DNA from 3 places in the Priestia sp. YIM B13486 genome. Region 2 is predicted to be linked to each of the others. Evidence: riboswitches for the same ligand, from Rfam matches in the RefSeq annotation. Region 2 holds a riboswitch; each other region holds the start of a gene.

Region 1 (7,395 bases), on a different contig from region 2:
CTTCAAACACTTTTCCATGAAGTTCTTGATTTTCTTTGGTCCACACAAATCCTCCGTTTTGGCTAATGCGATGAAATGTATTATTAATATCAGTAGAAATCTTTAAAATTTCCGTATCCATTCGTCCAGACGCAAGACAAACCTCTACTCCTTGGCGCTGAAGTTCACTAAGTGCGTCTGCATTATGCTGTTCTACGTATTTTTCTTCGTGTAAAAGAGTGCCATCTAAGTCGCTTACAAATAATTTAATCATTGCTTGAAAATTCCTTTCCCTGAAAAATTTGCTGTGACAAGAGCGTTACAAATTTATTACATTCCTTATTCTATCAGTGTTTCCCAAGAAACTCATAAAAAAAGCTCAGACCGGCGGTGAATTCAAAGAGATTAAGACATAACTGCATCAATTTTTTCCGCAGGAGTCTTTGCCTTGCCTTTCAGTCAACAGTTAGAAACAGCTACATGAAATCCAGTTCACGATCACAATGAAAAAAATCCGAACGCAGTTGATTCTCAATTAAGAATCTGGATTTACGGTTCGGATCTTTCTTCAGCTAAAATCCATTTTTCGCAGCCTTTTTTTCAGGTTTGTTCACTGTAAAAAAACAGCCGCGGTCTAAAAGACCGCGGCCATATTTTACAATACGTTAAAATATTTCGCTTCAGGATGTGCAAAAACAAGGGCTGTAACAGAAGCTTCTGGTTCCATCATGAAACCGTCTGTTAACTGAATGCCGATGTCTTCTGGTTTAAGTAATTTAAACAGTTTTGCTTGGTCCTCAAGGTCTGGACATGCAGGATATCCGAATGAAAAACGCTGACCTTGGTATTTGGCTGAAAAACGCTCCGCCATTGTAAAGTCAGGCGAATCGGGGAATCCCCAGCGGTCACGAATTTGCTGATGAACACGTTCTGCTAATCCTTCAGCTAGTTCAAGCGCAAGAGCTTGGAACACGTGACTCTTTAAAAACTCGCCGTTTTCTTTGAATTTCGCCGCGCGTTCGCGAATGCCTGTTCCTGCTGTTACAGAGAAGAAACATACATAGTCCATCTCTTTTTCTTTAGGCTTTGCAAAATCAGATAAGCACAAGAACTGTCCTTTTGCTTGTCGAGGGAAGGTAAAGCGTTCAATTTCTGTTTTTTCATCAGCAGGATCATAAATAATTAAATCATTTCCGTCTGCTTGAGCAGGGAAGAACTGATAAATAACCGCTGGCTTAATTAAGTTTTCTTTTAGTGCCAGTTCGAGCAGGTCATCAACGGTTTCTTTTAATTGAACAGCACGCTCATCTTTTTCAGCAAGCAGCTTATTCACTTTTCCTTTTAGTCCTAAGTGATGGCCTAAAAGCATCTGCCAGTTAATATACGGAAGAACCTGTGCCAAATCGTAGTGTTTAACAACGTGGCGCTTTAAATCAGTAGGTACAAAAACAGGAGCGTCCGTTGAAATGGCGGATCTTTCTAAAACAGCCGTAGCTGCTTGAGCGGTTTGAGGCTGGCGTTCTCGAACCGTTACTTTCTTTTCTTGCCGCGTTTTTAAATCTGCTAAAAGCTGAATAACTTCTTCTTTGTTCTGCAGCTTATTTGCTAACGCTAATCCGTCCATCGCATCTTTGGCGTAGAGGACCGCACCTTCATATTCCGGGGCAATTTTAAAGTCAGTAAATTTACGGGAAAGGGCAGCGCCTCCTACCATAATTGGAACATCAATGCTTGATTGCGTTAAATCTTGGGCAGTCAAAACCATTTGCTGAGCTGACTTTACTAGAAGACCTGACAGGCCAATGATGTCTGGCTTTTCTTCTTTTACTGCTTCAATCAGCTGCTGGGGCGTTACTTTAATTCCTAAATCTATTACTTTAAAACCATTGTTGCTTAAAATGATGTCTACTAAGTTTTTACCGATATCATGCACGTCGCCTTTAACCGTTGCAAGAATCACTTTGCCTTTTCCAGAATCATTTTCAGTTGCTTCCATATGAGGTTCTAAAAAGGCAACGGATGCTTTCATCACTTCCGCACTTTGAAGCACTTCTGCTACAATCAGCTGGTTGTCATTAAACAAACGTCCAACTTCCGCCATGCCCTTCATAAGCGGTCCGTTAATAATATCTAACGGATCATCATATTGAGCTAAAGCCTGTTCTAAATCAGGAAGCAATCCTTCTTTTGTACCTTCGACAATATACATTGCCAATCGTTCTTCGAGTGTTAACGTAGAAATTTCTACTTTTGCTTCTTTCTTTTTATCACGATAAAAGTCGGTAAACGTGCTTAACGTTTCATCAGTTGTGTTAAATAACAACGCATTAGCAAGCTCAATTTCAGCTTCTGGAATAGAAGCATAGCGCTCTAACTTTTCGGTATTAACAATGGCATAATCGAGTCCAGCCTGCGTACAGTGATAAAGATAAACCGCATTTAGTACTTCACGTCCGACTGGAGGAAGACCGAATGACACGTTACTTACGCCAAGAATGGTCAGGCAATCAGGCAGGGCTTCTTTAATCATTTTAATTCCCTTAACTGTTTCTTCAGCAGAACCAATATATTGTTCATCACCAGTCCCTACAGGAAACACAAGAGGGTCAAAAATAATATCTTTTGGATTAAAGCCATGTTTTTCAACAAGCAAATCATGTGAGCGTTTAGCAATCTCTACTTTTCGTTCTGCAGTAACGGCCATGCCTGTTTCATCGATTGTACCCACAACCAGAGCTGCACCGAATTTTTTTACTAGCGGTAAGATTGCATCAAAACGCTCTTCACCATCTTCTAAGTTAATGGAGTTAATAATGACCTTACCTTGCGAGTATGTTAAAGCTTTTTCAATAACTTTCTCGTCCGTTGAATCGATTACAAGAGGAACCTTCACTTTTTTTACAACTTCTTGAATAAATTCCTCCATGTCTTCCATTTCTTCACGGTCCGGATCTGCCAAGCAAATATCAATAACGTGAGCACCATTTTTAACTTGAGCACGCGCAATTTCAGATGCTTCTTCAATTTTTCCTTCCGCAATCAGACGCTTGAACTTGCGAGAACCGATTACATTCGTACGTTCTCCCACAAAAAGAGGGCGCATAGAATCGTCATATACAAGCGGTTCAATACCGGTTACAGCATGGTTATGCTCGGAGCGATCAAGCGAACGGGGCGCAACCTCTTTTACCGCTTCCGCCAGTGCTTTAATATGAGCAGGCGTTGTACCGCAGCATCCGCCTACAAAGTTCAGCCAGCCTTTATCAGCAAACCCTTTAATTTTTTGAGCAAGCAGCTCAGGGGATTCATGATAATTGCCTTCTTCATCCGGAAGTCCAGCGTTTGGATAACAGCTAACTGCTGAAGTGGCTAGGTCTGAAAGAGAGCGAATATGATCCGTCATAAATTCAGGGCCTGTCGCGCAGTTAAGTCCGACTGAAAGAGGCTTCATGTGTTCCAGTGATAAGTAAAAAGATTCGATATCTTGACCAGCGAGAGTTGTTCCCATCGGCTCAATTGTTCCTGAAATCATAATAGGAACTTCGATTTTAAGTTTTTCAAACGCAGCTGTAATGCCTAAAAATGCGGCTTTTACGTTCAGCATGTCTTGACAGGTTTCGACTAAAAGCAAGTCAACGCCGCCGTCTAACAAACCTCGAGCTTGCTCTTCGTACGATTCTACTAACTCAGGGAATGTAATACCTCCGGTAACAGAGAGAGTTTTAGTGGTAGGACCGATAGCTCCAGCTACGAACCTAGGCCATTCGGGAGTTGAATATTTATCGCGGGCTGCACAAGCAAGCTTCACAGCTTCGATATTCAATTCATACGCCAAGTGACCTAAATCGTATTCATCAAGTACGGTAGATGTTGAGCCAAACGTATTGGTTTCAATGATGTCAGCACCTGCTGCAAAGTACTCTTCATGAATGCGCTGAATCACATGAGGCGCTGTTCGAGTCAAATATTCGTTGCAGCCTTCATATTCTTCGCCGCCAAAATCTTCAGCGGTTAAATCAGCATCTTGAATCATCGTTCCCATTGCTCCATCGATGACGAGTATTCGCTTCTTTAGTTGTTGTTCGATAAGTGAGCTCATTTATATCTTCCTTTCTGATGTAACAAGTTGCTTGTCATGAATATAGCGTGTTAGAATTTCGGTCATTTCATAGCGCATAAACGGCGTAATTAAGTAAATACCGTCAAATAACTCATATGCTGTATCAATTAAGTTTTTTGCAATCGCAAGACCTTCGACTTCACCGCGGATTCGGTCATTTCCCGTTGCATCCATGCGTTCTAGAATATCTTCTGATAATTTAATTCCAGGTACTTCATGGTGAATAAATCGAGCATTTCTTGCGCTTGTTAACGGCATGATACCGATATATACCGGTGTTGTTAAATGTTTGGTTGCTTCATATACCTCTTCAATTTGCTTAGTTGAATAGAGAGGCTGAGTAATGAAATAGTGAGCCCCGCAGTCGATTTTCTTTTCCAAACGCTGAACGGCTCGGTCTAAGTGACGCACGTTTGGGTTAAAGGCAGCTGCAATGGAAAAATTGGTTTTTTGACCAAGTGGTTTGCCGGAATAAGATAGTCCTTCATTAAACTGAGCGATTAAACTAATCAAGTCAAATGAAGATAAATCGTAGACCGAAGTGGCGCCAGGGAAATCGCCAACTTTTGACGGATCACCGGTAATTGCAAGTACTTGATTCATTCCTAGCGTATGAAGTCCCATTAAATGAGATTGAAGTCCAATTAAATTTCGGTCGCGACAGGTAATATGAATAAGCGGTCGTGCTTTTGTTTCTTGCTGCATCAGTGTTGCCATTGCTAAGTTGCTGATGCGAGGTGAGGCAAGAGAATTATCAGCTAATGTAATAGCATCTACGCCGACTTTATCAAGTGCTTTTGCGCCTTCTAAAAATTTCGTCGGACCAAGCTGTTTAGGCGGATCTAGCTCGACGATAACCGAGCGGCGCTTCTTCACAATTTCATGCATATGAGGTTTATCCTGCTGCTCACGCTCTTGAACCGTAACGGCAGGTCTCATTTTAACAACTTTGCTTGTAATCGGAGGCAGGTCTTTTAAGGCAGATGACATTGCGCGTACGTGAGCTGGTGTTGTACCGCAGCATCCTCCAATTAAGCGAACCCCTTGTTCGCGGAATAAACGCGCGCTTTCTACAAAGTAGTCTTCATTTGTTTCATATTCCAGCTTTCCTTCCACATACGCCGGAAGGCTGGCATTAGGGTAAGCAGATAAGAAAGCACGATCAGGAAGCGGTACTTCTTCAAGAGACTGAATCATATGATAAGGACCTAAACGGCAGTTTAGCCCGACAACATCTGCTCCCAGCGCCTCTAATTCTTTTAATGCATCTGCTAAAGGACGGCCATCTTGCAGTACGCCAATATCATGCAGGGAAACGTGAGTAATAATAGGCTTATCCGTTTCTTTTCTTGCCAGTGTAAGAACGGTTTTTAATTCTTCGAAATCATAGTATGTTTCAAACAAAAGGCCATCCACGCCTTCATTTAAAAGCCAAAACATCTGTTCACGAATGCTTCGCTTAACCTCTTCTAAACTAATAGCGTTTTTTTGGAAAGAACGAATTCCGCCGAGTGTACCAACCACGTAAGCTTGATCTTTTGCAGCTTGTTTCGCTAATTTTACACCAGCAACATTGATGTCTTTGACTGAATCTTCTAATCCATAACGGGCAAGTTTTTGATAATTAGCAGCGTACGTATTTGTTTGAATAACGTTTGCACCAGCTTCTACATAGGCTCTGTGAATACGAGAAACCTCTTCTGGTTTGGTGATGTTTAGTTCTTCAAAACAGCTGTCAATACCGTGTGAGTAAAGGAGGGTACCAGTGGCACCATCCCCAATTAAAATTTTAGACTTTAAATCTTCAAGTAACCCCATGTCAAAACCTCCTTAAATTGTTCCGCTTCTATTTCACGAGTGATTCGTTTTATGCAATATGCCGATAAAATAGAAAAAGTCTTCTTAAGAAGAAGACTTTTTTCGCCTTCTTATCTTCCAAGCAATAAATTGCTTGCTGGATTTAGCACCATGTCTCTAACGACTGGTTGCTGAGGTTTCAAAGGGCCAGTCCCTCCACCTCTCATGATAAGAATCAATTGTATATAATTGAAACATATTTTTTTAAATAGAAAGAATACTTATTTAATAATTTATCTGATTTTTAGAAATTATACAACAGTAAATTGTGAATTTCCAGCAAATATTGAGGGAAATTTAAAAGCTAAAGGGAAAATATCCGTATATTTTGTTTGAAAATGACTGTTATGTTAGGGGTTAAGGAGTTTTTTGTGAGAAATACAAAAAGAAAATGAAAAAAATAAACCAAAAGGCACAAGCACTGGGATATGCGTAGATTTACACGTAAAAAGGCTCGTCTTTTTTTTATCGTTTCTACATATAGTGAACTATGAAGGGTAGAAGGGTGATGGGCATGAAAAGGTGGAAACTCACGCTGCAGGTTGCTGCTACGTATGTAGGCACCGTTGTAGGAGCCGGTTTTGCAACAGGCAAGGAAATCGTTCAATTTTTTACACAGTACGGGGAACTTGGAATGGTCGGAATTTTGGTCAGCGGCTTGTTTTTTATTTGGCTAGGTTCAAAAATGATGCTGCTTTCGCACGCAATTGGGGCTTCTTCTTATCAGCAGCTTAATACATATTTATTTGGTGATGTGCTTGGAAAAGTGGTAAACGGTGTAATGATTGTCATTTTATTTGGAGTAACTTCAGTCATGCTAGCGAGTACGGGAGCAATAGGAAAAGAACAGTTTGGGCTGTGGCCTCCTGTTGGAATGATTTTTACAATTGTTTTAACTTATATATTTATCGCAAAAGGAATTAACGGTATTTTAATGGTTAATTCTCTTGTTGTACCGATGATGCTTTCATTTGCTTTTATCATCTTTATGCCGAATATCAGCTATTTCTCACTGATTCAAACGAAGCCGGATTTAACGCTCGTCACGCAGTGGAAGTGGGCGGTTAGTCCCTTTTTATATATTTCCCTGAATCTAGCTTTGGCTCAGGCCGTTTTGGTCCCATTAGGAAGCTCGGTGAAAGATAGGAGCGTGATTACAAAAGGGGCCTTAATAGGAGGATGTGTACTTACGTTTATGCTTGTTTCTACTCATCTTGCCCTTTCCAATTTGCCTTATTCATTTCAACTTGATATTCCGATGAGTGCCGTTGTTAAAAATATCTCAGCGTGGGTGAATGTTTTATTTACGGTAGTTGTGTTGGGCGAGATTTTTACTACATTGATTGGAAATGTATTTGGCATCGCTAAGCAGCTTCAGTCATTTCTTCCCCTCAATGACAAACAAGCTTTTGCGTTTATTATCTTGGCTTGCTTTATTA
Region 2 (7,395 bases):
TGCAGAAAAAATTAAATCTGATTCAGATGTATTAATTGTTATCGGTATTGGAGGATCTTACTTAGGTGCTCGTGCTGCTATTGAAATGCTTCAGCATTCATTCTATAACACATTATCAAAAGAACAGCGTAAAACTCCGCAAGTTATTTTTGCTGGTAACAACATCAGCTCAACGTACATGAAAGACTTAATGGATGTTTTACAAGATAAAGATTTCTCTATTAATGTTATTTCAAAATCTGGTACAACAACAGAACCGGCGATTGCTTTCCGTATCTTCCGTAAATTATTAGAAGAGAAATATGGCAAAGAAGAAGCACGCAAGCGTATTTATGCAACAACAGATAAAGCGCGTGGCGCATTAAAAACATTAGCGGACGAAGAAGGCTATGAAACATTTGTTATTCCAGATGATGTAGGCGGCCGTTATTCAGTATTAACAGCGGTTGGCTTATTGCCAATTGCCGCTGCGGGTCTTGATATCGAACAAATGATGAAAGGGGCAGCTGATGCTCAAGAAGCATTCTCATCATCAGAGCTAGAAGAGAACCCAGCTTATCAATATGCTGTAGCTCGTAATGTTCTTTATAATAAAGGAAAAACAATTGAAATGCTGATTAACTATGAGCCAGCTCTTCAATACTTTGCTGAGTGGTGGAAACAGTTATTTGGCGAAAGTGAAGGAAAAGACCAAAAAGGTATTTACCCTTCATCTGCTAACTTCTCAACGGATCTTCATTCTTTAGGTCAATATGTACAAGAAGGTCGTCGTGATATTTTTGAAACAATTGTACAAGTTCAAGATTCTCGTCATGAGCTAACAATTGAAGAAGATGCAGCGGACTTAGATGGATTAAATTACTTAGCTGGTGAAACAGTTGACTTTGTAAATAAAAAAGCCTTCCAAGGTACAATGCTTGCTCACACAGATGGGGGCGTTCCAAACTTAGTTGTGAACATTCCTGCGCTAGATGAGTATACGTTCGGATATGTTGTATATTTCTTCGAAAAAGCATGTGCAATCAGCGGCTATTTATTAGGCGTAAACCCATTCGATCAGCCGGGAGTAGAAGCATACAAAGTAAATATGTTTGCTCTGCTTGGAAAACCTGGTTTTGAAGAGAAAAAAGCAGAATTAGAAAAGCGTTTGAAATAAATAAAAAGAGGGCGGTACAAAAGTATTTTAGCCCAAGTGAAAAACGAACCATTGATCAACATGTTTGATTAGTGGTTCGTTTTTTTTGTTATAGTGAATATAGTTTCATCTGTTTAGGTCCTTCTAACAGTTGATTGGAGCGCAAGTGACGAGGAGGCTCAGCGCCCGCCCGCGGAAAGTGAAGCCTCGCACAGACATCAACTGCGGTGTCGCAAGCGATTTATATGAGCTGCTTTATCCAGTTTGTTCGTCTTTAGGTTGGATTCATTTAGTTATGTCTCACCCTCTTTTTTGCTTTTGAGATAAAGGATAAAACGCTGGAAAAAGGACATGTTAAAACAGAGGAGGGATAACATGATTGAATTATCTTCAAGATTAGAGGGAACATTATTCAAGCTTTACGAATTAGAAAAAACGCTTAAGCCGCTTGGGTATAACATTGGAGGAAATTGGGATTACGACCATGGTTCATTTGACTATAAGATGAACGATGAAGTCGGCTATCAGTTTTTACGTATCCCGTTTACAGCTACGAATGGAGAGCTGGATTCTAAAGGAACAACCGTACAGATTGGCACGCCATTTTTACTTTCACATAAATATCAAATTGGTCTAGATGACGATGTTCACAATGGAAATGTTAGTGCTTCATTTAATCAGTTTGCAGAGCCCCAAGACGCAGACGCTTCATTTCCAGAAAAGTATATCAGCTTAGGAGAAGAGCTAATTAGAGAGGCAGAAAATGCGCTGCTTCAGTAATTGAAGGAACTATTCTTTTTTTAAACTCTCTAATTTTTTCACAAAAATATGTTCGTACATGACTTGACTAATCAACTCGTTTGTTTTAATCATTTCATTCACCCCCAAGTTTTGTGCATTTTGAATATGCTTTTTTGTTAAAAGTTCAACGATGCTGTAAATAGAAGGGTTCAATCCTTGCAGAGCGACTAACGTAACAATAGTATTCATGTCTGCATATTCTTCTGTCTTATGCTGATCGGCAGTAATCAGCACTTTTTTTGCGTACCGAGCGTTGGCAAGTTCTAATACTTCATAATGAGAGGGACTTCCTTTAATAAAATGAACGCGATCACAAATCATGGGATTTTTAGTCAGAGAGTCGTCGATAAGCACAATGTCTTCTTTATGAAATGCGTCGCGATAATACTCTAACACGAGTTTGGCGCGCTCATTCCACCCAACAACGATGAAGTGATCTTTTCCATAAAATTTTAAATTCCCTTCCAAATAAGCGCTCTCAGCGGAAACAGCAATTTTAGAAAGCGTGACAAAATAAGTAGTAATAAATCCCGTTCCGATCAGAACTAAAATAATTGCAGCTAACCTTCCAATCGTAGTGGTCGGAGCAAAATCACCGTACCCTATAGTAGAGATTGTAATAATAACCCACCAAATTCCTTCAAACACATTCCCAAACGTTTGCGGCTCTAGGAAATGTATAAGCATGCCGAAAAGCAGAACAAGGCAGCCGATAATAAAAAGAAGCCGCACTAAAATAGAACGACGAAAAAGTCGAAATAATAGCCATTCCATCATAAAAAAACCTCCAGTGATTAGTCATAGCCACAGTATGACCATTTTTCACTGAAGGTATAAGATATCTTTATCTTTTTACTTCGTAATATTCAATCCATTCTTTGTCTGGACCGTAGAAAAATAAGTATCTTGCTCCATTTGGCAAAGTTACAATGTTTTCTTCCACAAATGAAACGCCTGCTGATTTTAAACGCTCAAACTCCTCTTCAATTCCGTCTACTGCCAGCGCAAAATGATGAACTTTCCCTTCGTTAGGTAAGCTTGAGTTATACCCTTGAATTAACTCTACGATTACATTGCCTTCTAAACCTAGAAAAGCTAGCTTCAAAGACGGATCGGTATGTGGTAGTTTTTCGATGAGCTCTAATCCCACTTTTTGCGTATAGAACTCAATCGATTCTTCTATATCCTTTACTTGAACGCCTACATGTTCAAATTTTAAAATTGTCATATGCATCACCCGTATCTATAGTATGTAAAAACTATGAAATATATTAAAGAGAAAGGATATAGAAGTCAAGATAGGGCTGCTTATCAGGAAAGGGCTCTTAAATCATATTTTTGCTGGAGTGAATAGGGTAGAGGCTTCCATCAAGAGCAAACGAAATTTTGCCTGTTTCTTCAGATACAACTAAAATTAATGCATCCGATTTTTCCGACATTCCAATGGCTGCACGGTGACGTGTTCCCAATTTTTTGTTCGTTAAAATAATAGACGAAAGAGGTAAAACATTAGCAGCTGAAATAAGCTGATTATTTCTAATTAGGACGGCTCCGTCATGTAAGGGTGTCCCTGGATAGAACAGCGTCTCAACTAGCGTAGCGCTGACAGGAGCTTGAATAGGCATTCCTTTTTGAATAAGAGGGTCTACATTTTGTTCCCGTTCAATGACAATTAAAGCGCCGTGACGTTTCTCCGAAAGGTTATGAATAGCTAAAGACAGAGCAGCATATTCAAATGTATAAGGCGATAAATAATGGCGCAAGTAATAAGAGGCAGCCGTAGCTTGAACATCTTGAAATAACCTTCTCATCTCCTCAAAATCACATAGGATACAATGATCACTCGTGTCTAAATGTTTAATTAAATTAGAGGCTTCAGTTGAAATCTGCTGTAAATATGTTCGCACATTATTTTTAATTGTATCGTCTAATTGAAAAGGTTGTCTCTCCATCTTATATAGCTCCTATCTGTCAGTCAGTGTTATCTGTAATGTGTGCTAATGTGGGTGAATTATCCGTAAAGCTTATAAATCCCTTATTAATTTTATAGTGAGGTTTTGTGTTTTATTTAGCAAGAGAATATAAAAAGTTGGAGAAAAAAGAAAGCGTTTTATAAATTGATATGTTCACGTTTGGGTTAAATTTACATATGTTGTTTTAAATAAAAGTATAGATATTTCTGTGAATTTAAAGTATAGTTTTCTTATCGGATATATGATTTTTAATGTTGACAAATATTCTAAATATGCTAAAATTTTTAAAAAATGCTTATCAAGAGTGGTGGAGGGATCTGGCCCGCTGAACCCCGGCAACCTGCTTAGCAAGGTGCTAATTCCAGCAAAGTGTGTATCATTTTGAAAGATAAGGTGAAAATTTATTGCCTACCCAGTCTTTCAATATGGAAGACTTTTTATTTTGATATAGCGCAAGCGATAATTTGAGGAGGGACACCAATGACTGTAACCCCCGACTTAAAACAAATTTTTGAGCATGTCGAAGCAAAGTAAGAATTAAATAGTTTCGCTGACTAGACACACTAGAGGCGGTTTTATCCAATTCTAGTGGGTAAAACCGTCTTTTTTTATTGGATAACGCGGATAACTAAGAATTGGAGTGAAGAAAATGGCAGACTTATATACGTACGAAAACTGGAGTGATACATTTCCAGAGTTCGACAGTGAAGATGAAACAAAAGGAGCTCTTTCAGCATTGCAGTGGGCGTATGATACCTACGGAGATTCAATTATTTACGCATCAAGCTTTGGTATCGAAGGAATCGTGTTAATTGATTTAATTTCAAAAGTGAAAAAAGATGCTGAAATTGTCTTTTTAGATACGGGCGTTCATTTTAAAGAAACATATGAAGTAATTGATGCAATTAAAGAACGCTTTCCTGATTTGCGTATTCATATGAAAAAACCGGATTTAACGCTTGCAGAACAAGCTGAGAAACATGGAGATGAACTTTGGAAGAGTCAGCCTAACCTATGCTGTCAAATTCGAAAAATCATCCCGCTAAGGGAATCTCTTGCTCCTTATGATGCGTGGATTTCTGGTTTGAGACGCGAGCAGTCTGAGTCTCGTGCCAACACGAATTATTTTAATAAAGATGAGAAATTCAAGAAAGTGAAAGTCTGCCCGTTAATTCATTGGTCCTGGAAAGAAGTTTGGCGCTATGTGTATAAGCATGATTTACCATATAACAAACTTCATGATCAAGGCTACCCAAGTATTGGCTGTGAGCCCTGTACCGCACCTGCCTACAATGTAGACGATTTACGTTCAGGAAGATGGGCAGGTACACAAAAAGTTGAATGCGGATTACACGAATCTTAAATACGAAAGAGCTGAATAAATGATGCTTTTATATGTTGCCTTTATCATTGCGCTTTTTTTTGCAATGAATATTGGGGCAAGCGGTGCAGCAGCAGCTATGGGCGTTTCATACGGCTCCGGTGCGATTAAAAAGAAAAGAGTAGCCCTGTTCATCTGTGCTGTAGGTATTGTGCTCGGAGCCATTATCGGAGGCGGCGAGGTGGTAAAAACCATCAGTTCAGGTATCATACCTGAAAAATTGCTGTCAGTAGAATTAGTTATTATCATTCTGGCTGCTGCAACGCTGTCACTCTTTTTCGCGAATTTAATTGGTATTCCTCTATCAACAAGTGAAGTAACGGTTGGTTCAGTTGTTGGAGTAGGCGTAGCTTATCAATCTCTGTATGTGGAAAAACTTTTAGTTGTCATGTCTTTTTGGATTATTGTTCCGCTGGTTTCATTTGTCATTGCTTTTTTGATTGGAAAAGTGATAAAACGCGGAGCGCATAAAAAAGAAGCAAAGGGAACGTGGAAAAGAGTTTTAACGATTTTAGTTATAGCGACGGGATTCTTTGAAGCCTTCTCAGCTGGAATGAATAACGTGGCAAATGCTGTCGGTCCTCTAGTAGGAGCTGGATTAATGGATGCCACAACGGGTGTCATAGCAGGAGGATTGGCAGTGGCGCTCGGAGCTCTTTTACTAGGAGGCCGAGTTATTGAAACAAACGGGAAAAAAATTACTCGCTATTCTATAGGGGAAGGGTGCATTATCTCGGGTACTGGTGCTTCTCTTGTCACAGTCGCTTCACTGTTTGGTTTGCCAGTACCCCTTACACAGGTCACTACGTCTTCTATTATTGGAATAGGAGCAGCGAAAACGGGATTCACGAAAGAACAGCGCGAAGTTGTCATTCAAATGTTAAAGGTTTGGGTGGTCTCCCCTGTATTTTCACTCGTAATCTCATATGTTCTTGTGAAATTAGTACTTGAAAGCGACTTATATTCATTTGTGGTGCTAGCTAGCGGATGTATTGCCACAGCAGGTGTTCTAAGCTTAGCTAGAGCGACTAGAAGAAAAAGAGCAAGCTTGCAGTCGGAAAAAGAAAAAATGACTGCGTGATTCAAGTGCTTTTTATTATATTGTGTTAATTATTTAAGGAGGATTTTACAAAATGACAACAATTCAAGCACACGGTGGAGAATTAATTAATTTATATCAACCAACATATGACTACACGTCACTAACAAAAGAAATCGAAGTAGATAACATGGCCCTAAGTGATTTAGAACTAATTGGAATTGGTGCTTACAGCCCAATTACAGGATTTTTAGGAGAAAAAGATTATCAATCAGTTGTTGAAAATATGCGTTTAGCAGATGGAACAGTATGGAGTATTCCTATCACTCTTCCTGTAACAGAAGAGCAAGCTAAAGAATTAAACATTGGCGACAAAGTAAAACTTGTTCAAAACGGCGTAACGTATGGTGTTTTAGAAGTTTCTGAAGTATATACCCCAAATAAAGAAAAAGAAGCGGAGAACGTGTACCGCACGGCAGAACTTGCTCATCCTGGCGTGAAAAAAATGATGGAACGCCCAAATGTATATGTAGCAGGTCCAATCGTACTTGTAGAACGTACACCTAAAACGCGTTTTGAAAAGTATTACCTAGATCCTACTGAAACAAGAGCAGCATTTGAAGAACGCGGTTGGAAAACGGTTGTTGGATTCCAAACTCGTAACCCTGTTCACCGTGCGCACGAATATATTCAAAAAACGGCATTAGAAATTGTAGACGGCCTGTTTTTAAATCCACTTGTAGGAGAAACAAAGTCAGATGATATCCCAGCAGATATCCGTATGGAAAGTTATGAAGTACTTTTAGAGAACTATTATCCTAGCGATCGTGTAGCTTTAGCAGTTTTCCCTGCTGCGATGCGCTATGCTGGACCTAGAGAAGCTATTTTCCATGCAATGGTTCGCAAAAACTTTGGATGCACACATTTCATTGTAGGCCGTGACCACGCTGGTGTTGGTGACTACTATGGAACATATGACGCACAAAAAATCTTCAGTAACTTTACAGCAGATGAATTAGGAATTACACCTTTATTCTTTGAACACAGCTTCTATTGCAAGAAATGT
Region 3 (7,395 bases), on a different contig from region 2:
CGCTTGTGTTGCTGCAAACCCATCCTAAGCAAATCATACTGTCTCAGATACAGCAGCTAACGGAGGTTGAACTAAGCGAAGCGGCAGAGCTGTTACAAGAAATCGACATACCGGGCTTAGTTGGAGAAAGACAAATGGTTTTATATCTTTCTCAAAAGCTAGCAGATTTAAAAAATCAAGAAGCTTCTTTAAAAATGGATCAGCGCATTTATCGGTTAGACAAAGTAAAAAAAGCTGCGGACGCTGACGGAGTGCTGGTAAAAGCAAGGTTGAAGCATCTTCCGCTCGTGACAGAATGGGTTTGGGAGTTTATGGGCGTCATTGGAGACCCTGTATCAAAAGAACAAGCTGCCAAAACAGGAGAAGCTTTTATTAAAGCAGGACGGTTATTTTTATGGGAAGTGAACGGTGAGTATGTGTCGATTGCCAATGCTACGCGTCCAACGGCCTATAACATTACGATTAACTTTGTATACACGCCTCAAAAAGAACGTAAAAAAGGCTATGCCTCAAGCTGTGTATCCACGCTTTCTCAGCTTATGCTAGACGAAGGATTTCAAACAACAAGTTTATACACAGACATGACAAATCCTACGTCTAACAAGATTTATATGGAGATTGGGTATGAACACGTAGCGGATTCAGCATTGGTTTTATTTCATGAAAAAAAGTAGCAGGCTGCCTGCTACTTTTTCTATTACTTAAGGTTTTTTAACTAAATTAACGTGATTTAACGTTTTGCTATCATCAAAAATGAATTCAAGATCATAGGCGCCGGCGTGATAGGTGTACTTCGTTTGAGTAGTACCATCACCTTTTACTTTGCCTGTAAAGTTCGGCTGACCTAATTCTTTCTTTAAGTTAGCTTGGGTGATGGAGCCTAGATTTGTTTGACGCTCTACATTTGTACCAAAATAGCGGATTTCGTTAATGACGTTATTTTGGTCATAGCCAAATGCGTATCCAGGGTGACCCATTTCCGCATGATAGTAGTCAAAGTTGTTTGATGAACCTTCAGGCGGCGGACCGAACTGATCGCGAACGTCTTGACGCAGTGTTTTGCCAATTTTGAAGTCTGCCGTTAAGCGTGGCACTTCACCTTTTACTGCGGCGTTGTAAATTTCATTAATGTTTTTTACAGCTGTTTGACTTTGACTGCTTGTTTCTTGAGATGTAGCTGCATGTGCTGGTGTATCAAGCTGAGCGACAGGAGCAAATCCAAACGCAGCAATTCCTGTAATCGTTGCAGCCCCCGCTGCTTTTGATAGTCGTTGTTTCATTTTCATGATTTTTTCCTCCTATAAATAACGATTTAGAAACTTCAGTCTACCTAAAAGAACAGGTAGGCCAGAATAATCAAGGAGTCTTAGTTGAGTTGGTAACTGATATATATAATGTAACACGTCTTTTAGAATGTAAACGTCAGATAAAGTAAAAAGCAAAAAACGATTCATTTATCATAGGTGAAAAGATTGGTTTATATTCCTTTATTAGGTAAAAAACGTAATATAGAGAGGGTTCTAATGTTTTATAAAAAACTAGATAATAATTGTAAGTATGATACAATAAATCAAGTATTTGTTAAAAATACAATATTTATTTCTGGAGTTTTGATGTATGGAAAAAAATTTGATGAGAGGTACGCTTTTATTAACAGCGTCTTCTTTGTTAACAAAGATTTTAGGCTTTATTTATATTATTCCTTTCACAGCCTTAGTGGGAACGTCAGGTTACGCGCTTTATAAGTATGCATACGGTCCATATACCTTGATGCTAAGCTTGTCGACAATGGGTCTTCCGCTTGCTGTTTCGAAGTATGTATCGAAATATAACGGTCTTGGAAACTACCGTGCGGGACAAGATTTGTTAAAAGCAGGACTTCTATTAATGACAATAACGGGCATAATAGGTTTCTTAGTCCTCTATACGATGGCACCGTGGCTCGCTGAACTAGTCATTAACGGAAAAGATTCCTCGGGAAATAGTCAAAAAGACGTAGTGTATGTCATCCAAATGGTAAGCTTTGCTTTAATTGTTATCCCGCCTATGAGTCTATTACGAGGCTACTTTCAAGGTAACCAGTCTATGGGACCGTCCGCGCTAAGTACGATTATTGAACAAATAGTGCGAGTGTTGTTCATTTTAGCAGGAGCATACGCTGTTATTCACCTTTTTCATAGCACAATGACAAAAGCTGTTGGAATCGGCACGTTTGGAGCGTTTATTGGAGGCGTAGGGGGAATTGGGATTCTTGGAGCGGTTTATTTGAAGCGCAAGCGGTTGATTATGAAAGAAGTGAACAGCGGAAAGAATAATAAGTCCGTTTCGTTCTCTTCAATGTCCAAAGAGCTTGTAACGTACGCCGTTCCGTTTGTATTAGTTGGTTTAGCTATTCCTATCTATCAAAATATTGATACGTTTACGATTAACATGCTCTTTCAATCAATAGGATATGGACAAGCTAAAGCTGAAACGATCAACTCCGTTATTGGATTAGCCCAGATTTTGGTGATGGTGCCAGTATCGTTAGCGACTGCCTTCAGCATGTCACTGATTCCGGGCATTACGTCTTCCTTTGTGCAAGGAAATTTACGGGAAGTAAAAGGGAAAATTACAAAAACGCTGCAGCTGCTGTTATTTTTTACTCTTCCTGCTGCCGTGGGGCTTTGTTTATTAGGCAAGCCGGTATATATGATGATTTTTGGAGAAAAAAACAGTCCTGAAATCGGTGGAATTGTTTTACAATGGTACGCGCCTGCTGCCATTTTATTTGCTCTTTTTACAGTAACAGCCGCAATTCTCCAAGGAATTAATCAGCAAAAGAAGCTAATTTTAGGCTTGGGCTTAGGAATTGTTGTGAAGATAGTATTAAACGTACTGCTGGTTTCAAGCTTAAGAGAAATTGGACCGGTTGTCGCGACTTACGGAGGGTATGGTGTATCGGTTATATATAACTTTTATTTAATTGAAAAATCCATTTCTTACCGAGTTCAATCACTGGGACAAGCTGCGTTGACACCTGTTTTATTAGTAAGTGTAATGTCAGCCGCTGTGGTTATTGGCAATTATGCTTCTCACTATTTTTTAGAAAATAAGCTGTCCGCATCTTCACTTGCGATGAGCACGTCTTGTATTTCAATTACTGTAGGTGCAGCCGTGTATCTAGTACTTGGCGTAAAAACAAGTTTAGGACAATCTATTGTATTAAATAGAAGAAAAAGAATGTAAAGGAGAGAAAGTAGTGTCAAAACGATTTGTACTAACCTTGGCGGCTGGAGGATGTATAATAATTTCCGGCGCGCTGCTGCTATTAAATTGGGAAAAAGTGTTTGGAGACTACCGTCCGATTCAAACAGCAACAGCTGTATTCAAGCTAGAAGTGGGAAGTCAAGATGTAGCGAGGACTACAGATTCAGATGATGCTCTTCACTATATGGTGAAAAAAGGACATTTAGATGAATATATTCATATGATGAATGAAAAAGGCTATATGTTAAAAGAAAAAGATATTGATCATAACCGACTTGTTTTTAACGATGGACAAGAGGATGAGCAAATTTACTATAAGCGATTTGCGAGGAAGTATACGATGATTGATGGAGAAGGGTAAAGGCTTTACATGGTATTTTAGTAGACTAAAACCTTATAACCTTATCTGTTTTTAAAGTTTTTTTGCGAAAAAGAAAAATAATATTGACAATTATGACAAAAAGCTTAATACTGACTTTATTACATAAAACAAATACAATTTGTTTCCTTATCAAGAGAGGTGGAGGGACTGGCCCTGTGAAACCCGGCAACCGCTGTCTATGACAGAATGGTGCCAAATCCTTAAGAGTGTATCGCTCTTAGAGATAAGGAAGAAGCTGAAACAAAGCTCTTCCTTATTTATTTAAGGAAGGGCTTTTTATGTGCAAAAACAACGAGGTGATAATTTGAACAAAGCAGACCGTATTAAACGAATGAAAACACCAGAAATTGATTCAAAGTATGAAGGAAGAGTGCCTCCGGGGCAAGTAGTGACAGAGCGCTTTCCGATTTTACATGAAGGCGACGTGCCGGAGTATAACTTAGAGGAGTGGACGCTTCGAGTGTTTGGATTAGTAAACAAGGAAGTGACGCTTTCGTATCAAGATATATTGGACATGCCGCAAACAACGGTGAAATGTGATATTCACTGCGTAACCAGATGGACAAGGCTTGATAATGAATTTACGGGCGTGCTGTTTACAGACTTTTTAAAAGCAGTTGGCTTGGAGTTGAAAAGTAAATACATCATGCTGCACGGAGATAATGACTATACGTCAAACATTGAGGTAAAAGATTTACTGAGAGACGATATTCTTCTCGCTCATTCCTTTAACGGAGAGCCGCTTACAGCTAAGCACGGATATCCGCTGCGATTGGTTGTTCCGCATTTGTACTTTTGGAAAAGTGTTAAATGGCTTCGAGGCTTTGAAGCTATTGATGAAAATCATCCTGGCTTTTGGGAGCAAAACGGCTTTCATCTTAGAGGAGATCCGTTTAAAGAAGAGCGTTTTTCCGGAGAAGATTTAGGCATTCCAGAAGATGAGTGGGTACATAAAGACTATGATTAATGAAAATGCCTATGCGTGTGCATAGGCATTTTGTCAGCGCTGCCGGTTTAATTCCCACACAACGTGGCGAAGTTCAGGCAAAATCAGCTTGGTCATAGCTAGACGAACAGCACCGCTTGATCCTGGTGTAGAAAAAACGGCTTTTTCGTTAATCGTCCCGGCAATTGCCCGGCTCATAATTGCTGCGCTGCCAATGTCTTCGGTGTAGCTCAGCATGCGAAACAGCTCGCCAAACCCAACGATTTCTTTATGAATCAGCGCTTGAACGGCTTCAATTGTGACGTCTCGTTTTGTAATGCCAGTCCCGCCGTTTGTGAGAACAACGTCAATGTCCTCAGCACTGCATCCGGCAAGTATCGCTTGTTGAATCGACGTTTGGTCGTCTTTTACAATTTCATAGGAAGCGACCTGCATGTCGTGTTCTTTCAGAAGTTGGATCATTAGCGCGCCGCTTTTATCGGTTTCTTTTGTGCGTGTATCTGATACCGTAATGACTTTGCAGCGAACGGGCTGTGTTGCTTTGGATTTATGTTCATGTACGCTCATTATGTACCTCCTTTACGCTTCCGTACGCTTGTAGTCACCGTTTTTGCCGCCAGATTTTTCAAGCAGATACGTTTCGCCGAGAATCATGCCTTTATCAATGGCTTTACACATATCATAAACGGTTAGAGCGCAGGCAGAAGCGGCAGTTAAAGCTTCCATTTCAACGCCCGTTGAGCCTTCCGTTTTAACAGTTGCTTCTATTAATAAACGGTACTGATCATTGCTTGTATCCCAGTCAAATGAAAGGTTTACGCCTTTTAATAAAAGAGGGTGACACATCGGAATAATGTCAGACGTGCGTTTTGCTGCCATGATTCCCGCTACTTGTGCGACAGCAAGGACGTCGCCTTTTCCAATTTTATGTTCTACAATGGCTTCGTGAATTTCTTTGTTAACAAGTATGCTTGAACGAGCTGTTGCGACGCGGCGCGTGATAGATTTTTCGCTAATATCGACCATATTGGCACGGCCCTGGTCATTAAAATGTGTAAAAGAAGACATCGGTGTTTTCATCCTTTTTCAGTAAATTTTGTTGTATGATAGAAATAGTGAGATATGCTATGATTTTACACCATAGCGTAAAAAGTGAACAGACATAAAGGAAGTGAAGAATGTATGTTAGAAAGCAGAACACCTATTTCAATTCCTGAAGCAATTGAAAAAGTCATGACTTATAAAAGAAAAGGAAGCATCGAACGCGTATCGATCACCGAAAGCTACGGACGCTATTTAGGAGAAGATATTATCGCCGATCAAAACGTTCCTCATTTTAATAAATCGCTTTATGACGGCTTTGCGGTTCGAGCGCAAGACTGCCTAGAAGTCTCAAGTGAACATCCTATGGAGTTCGAAGTTGTAGGTGAAATCGGTGCAGGCTTTGTCTTTGAAGAAGAAGTAAAGCCGTTTCAAGCGGTGCGTATTATGACAGGAGCGCAGGTCCCTCATTCGTGTGATGCGGTTGTGATGCTTGAAGTAACGAAGTCGTATGAAAAAGAAGGCAAAATGTATATGGCGTTAAGCCGGCCTGCTTCAAAGTGGGAACACATTGCATTAAAAGGAGAAGAAACAAAAAAAGGAGAGGTGCTTGTTTCCAAAGGGGCGCGAATCAATCCGGGCGTCACGGCTTTTTTAGCTACGTTTGGCTATGCGGATGTAGCCGTGGTGAAGCAACCGGTGGTTGGCGTGTTAACAACAGGAAGCGAACTGCTTGATGTGAACGAGCCGTTAGAACCAGGAAAAATTCGCAACAGCAACTCCTATATGGCACTTGCGCAAATTGTAAGAAGCGGGGGAATTCCGAAATACTTAGGAAAGCTTGAAGATGATTTTGACCGCTGCTATGAAGCGGTAGAAAAAGCGCTTGAAGAAGTGGACATTCTACTAACAACCGGCGGGGTATCCGTTGGCGACTATGATTATTTGCCGGCTATTTATGAAAAGCTTGGTGCGAATGTGCTGTTTAACAAAATTGCGATGCGCCCAGGAAGCGTCACAACAGTCGCAGAACGAAACGGACAGCTGCTGTTTGGACTATCAGGAAATCCATCTGCTTGCTATGTGGGGTTTGAACTGTTTGTGCGTCCGATTGTTCGCAGCTTTTTGTATTCACCAGCGCCTCATTTACATAAAACAAAAGCGGTATTAAACGGCCGTTTCAAAGAACCTAATGCTTTTACGCGAATGGTGCGAGGAGAGATTTCAGACGAAGGCGGAAAGCTTGTTGTGACGCCTGTTGGCATGGACAAGTCAGGGGCTATTTCATCATTAGCTGCAGCAAACGCGCTGATTGTTCTTCCAGGTGGAGAGCATGGATATGACAAAGGAACAGAAGTGAACGTGCTGCATCTTGAAAACGAAGGAACGAGTTCGCTTTGGGTATAAATAGCATTCTGCTTATTGCTTGTCCTTTTTTTCAATAAGAACTTGAAGCAGTTCTGTAATTCTATCTAATTTGCTTTCAATGCGAACAAGTAAGTAAAAAGATAGGGCAATTGGAAAGCCTAAATCTTTAATATAGCTAACTAAGTTTTCTATAATAGCATACCTCCTTCACTTAGAAGATATATTATAATATGTGATTTCTAAGTATTTGTTCGCGGGTGATATGCCCATTTTTAAGACAAAAGTCCTTGAAAAATAAGGAAAAGCAGCCTCGGCATTGGCAAGCGAGGCTGCTTTTTTTTAAGGGTTCATTTATACGTATCTCAGCATAAATGACTACTAGATTTTAACATGTTTTTAAATGTAAATA

Evidence for each region. A riboswitch is a leader RNA that binds a small molecule or an ion and turns the genes downstream of it on or off. The one in region 2 is predicted to bind S-adenosylmethionine.
Region 1: another riboswitch for S-adenosylmethionine. It lies ahead of ACFX4G_RS17790 (bifunctional homocysteine S-methyltransferase/methylenetetrahydrofolate reductase); the one in region 2 lies ahead of ACFX4G_RS14710 (phosphoadenylyl-sulfate reductase).
Region 3: another riboswitch for S-adenosylmethionine. It lies ahead of ACFX4G_RS20620 (sulfite oxidase-like oxidoreductase); the one in region 2 lies ahead of ACFX4G_RS14710 (phosphoadenylyl-sulfate reductase).

Annotation. Positions count from the first base shown of each region.
Region 1 is NZ_JBHZOZ010000006.1:240,561-247,955, reverse strand. It holds gene ACFX4G_RS17800 (Cof-type HAD-IIB family hydrolase) at 1-253, opposite strand, end outside; gene metH (methionine synthase) at 635-4,078, opposite strand; gene ACFX4G_RS17790 (bifunctional homocysteine S-methyltransferase/methylenetetrahydrofolate reductase) at 4,079-5,917, opposite strand; SAM riboswitch class I at 6,025-6,131, opposite strand; gene ACFX4G_RS17785 (YkvI family membrane protein) at 6,471-7,395, shown strand, end outside.
Region 2 is NZ_JBHZOZ010000005.1:6,280-13,674, reverse strand. It holds gene ACFX4G_RS14735 (glucose-6-phosphate isomerase) at 1-1,156, shown strand, start outside; gene ACFX4G_RS14730 (YugN-like family protein) at 1,511-1,915, shown strand; gene ACFX4G_RS14725 (potassium channel family protein) at 1,925-2,713, opposite strand; gene ACFX4G_RS14720 (VOC family protein) at 2,781-3,164, opposite strand; gene cdaS (sporulation-specific diadenylate cyclase CdaS) at 3,262-3,888, opposite strand; SAM riboswitch class I at 4,202-4,304, shown strand; gene ACFX4G_RS14710 (phosphoadenylyl-sulfate reductase) at 4,559-5,272, shown strand; gene ACFX4G_RS14705 (sulfate permease) at 5,292-6,371, shown strand; gene sat (sulfate adenylyltransferase) at 6,424-7,395, shown strand, end outside.
Region 3 is NZ_JBHZOZ010000009.1:27,928-35,322, reverse strand. It holds gene ACFX4G_RS20640 (GNAT family N-acetyltransferase) at 1-674, shown strand, start outside; gene ACFX4G_RS20635 (YjgB family protein) at 702-1,286, opposite strand; gene ACFX4G_RS20630 (putative polysaccharide biosynthesis protein) at 1,618-3,228, shown strand; gene ACFX4G_RS20625 (hypothetical protein) at 3,242-3,610, shown strand; SAM riboswitch class I at 3,755-3,861, shown strand; gene ACFX4G_RS20620 (sulfite oxidase-like oxidoreductase) at 3,936-4,598, shown strand; gene ACFX4G_RS20615 (MogA/MoaB family molybdenum cofactor biosynthesis protein) at 4,632-5,144, opposite strand; gene moaC (cyclic pyranopterin monophosphate synthase MoaC) at 5,157-5,645, opposite strand; gene ACFX4G_RS20605 (molybdopterin molybdotransferase MoeA) at 5,760-7,025, shown strand; gene ACFX4G_RS20600 (YvrJ family protein) at 7,038-7,157, opposite strand.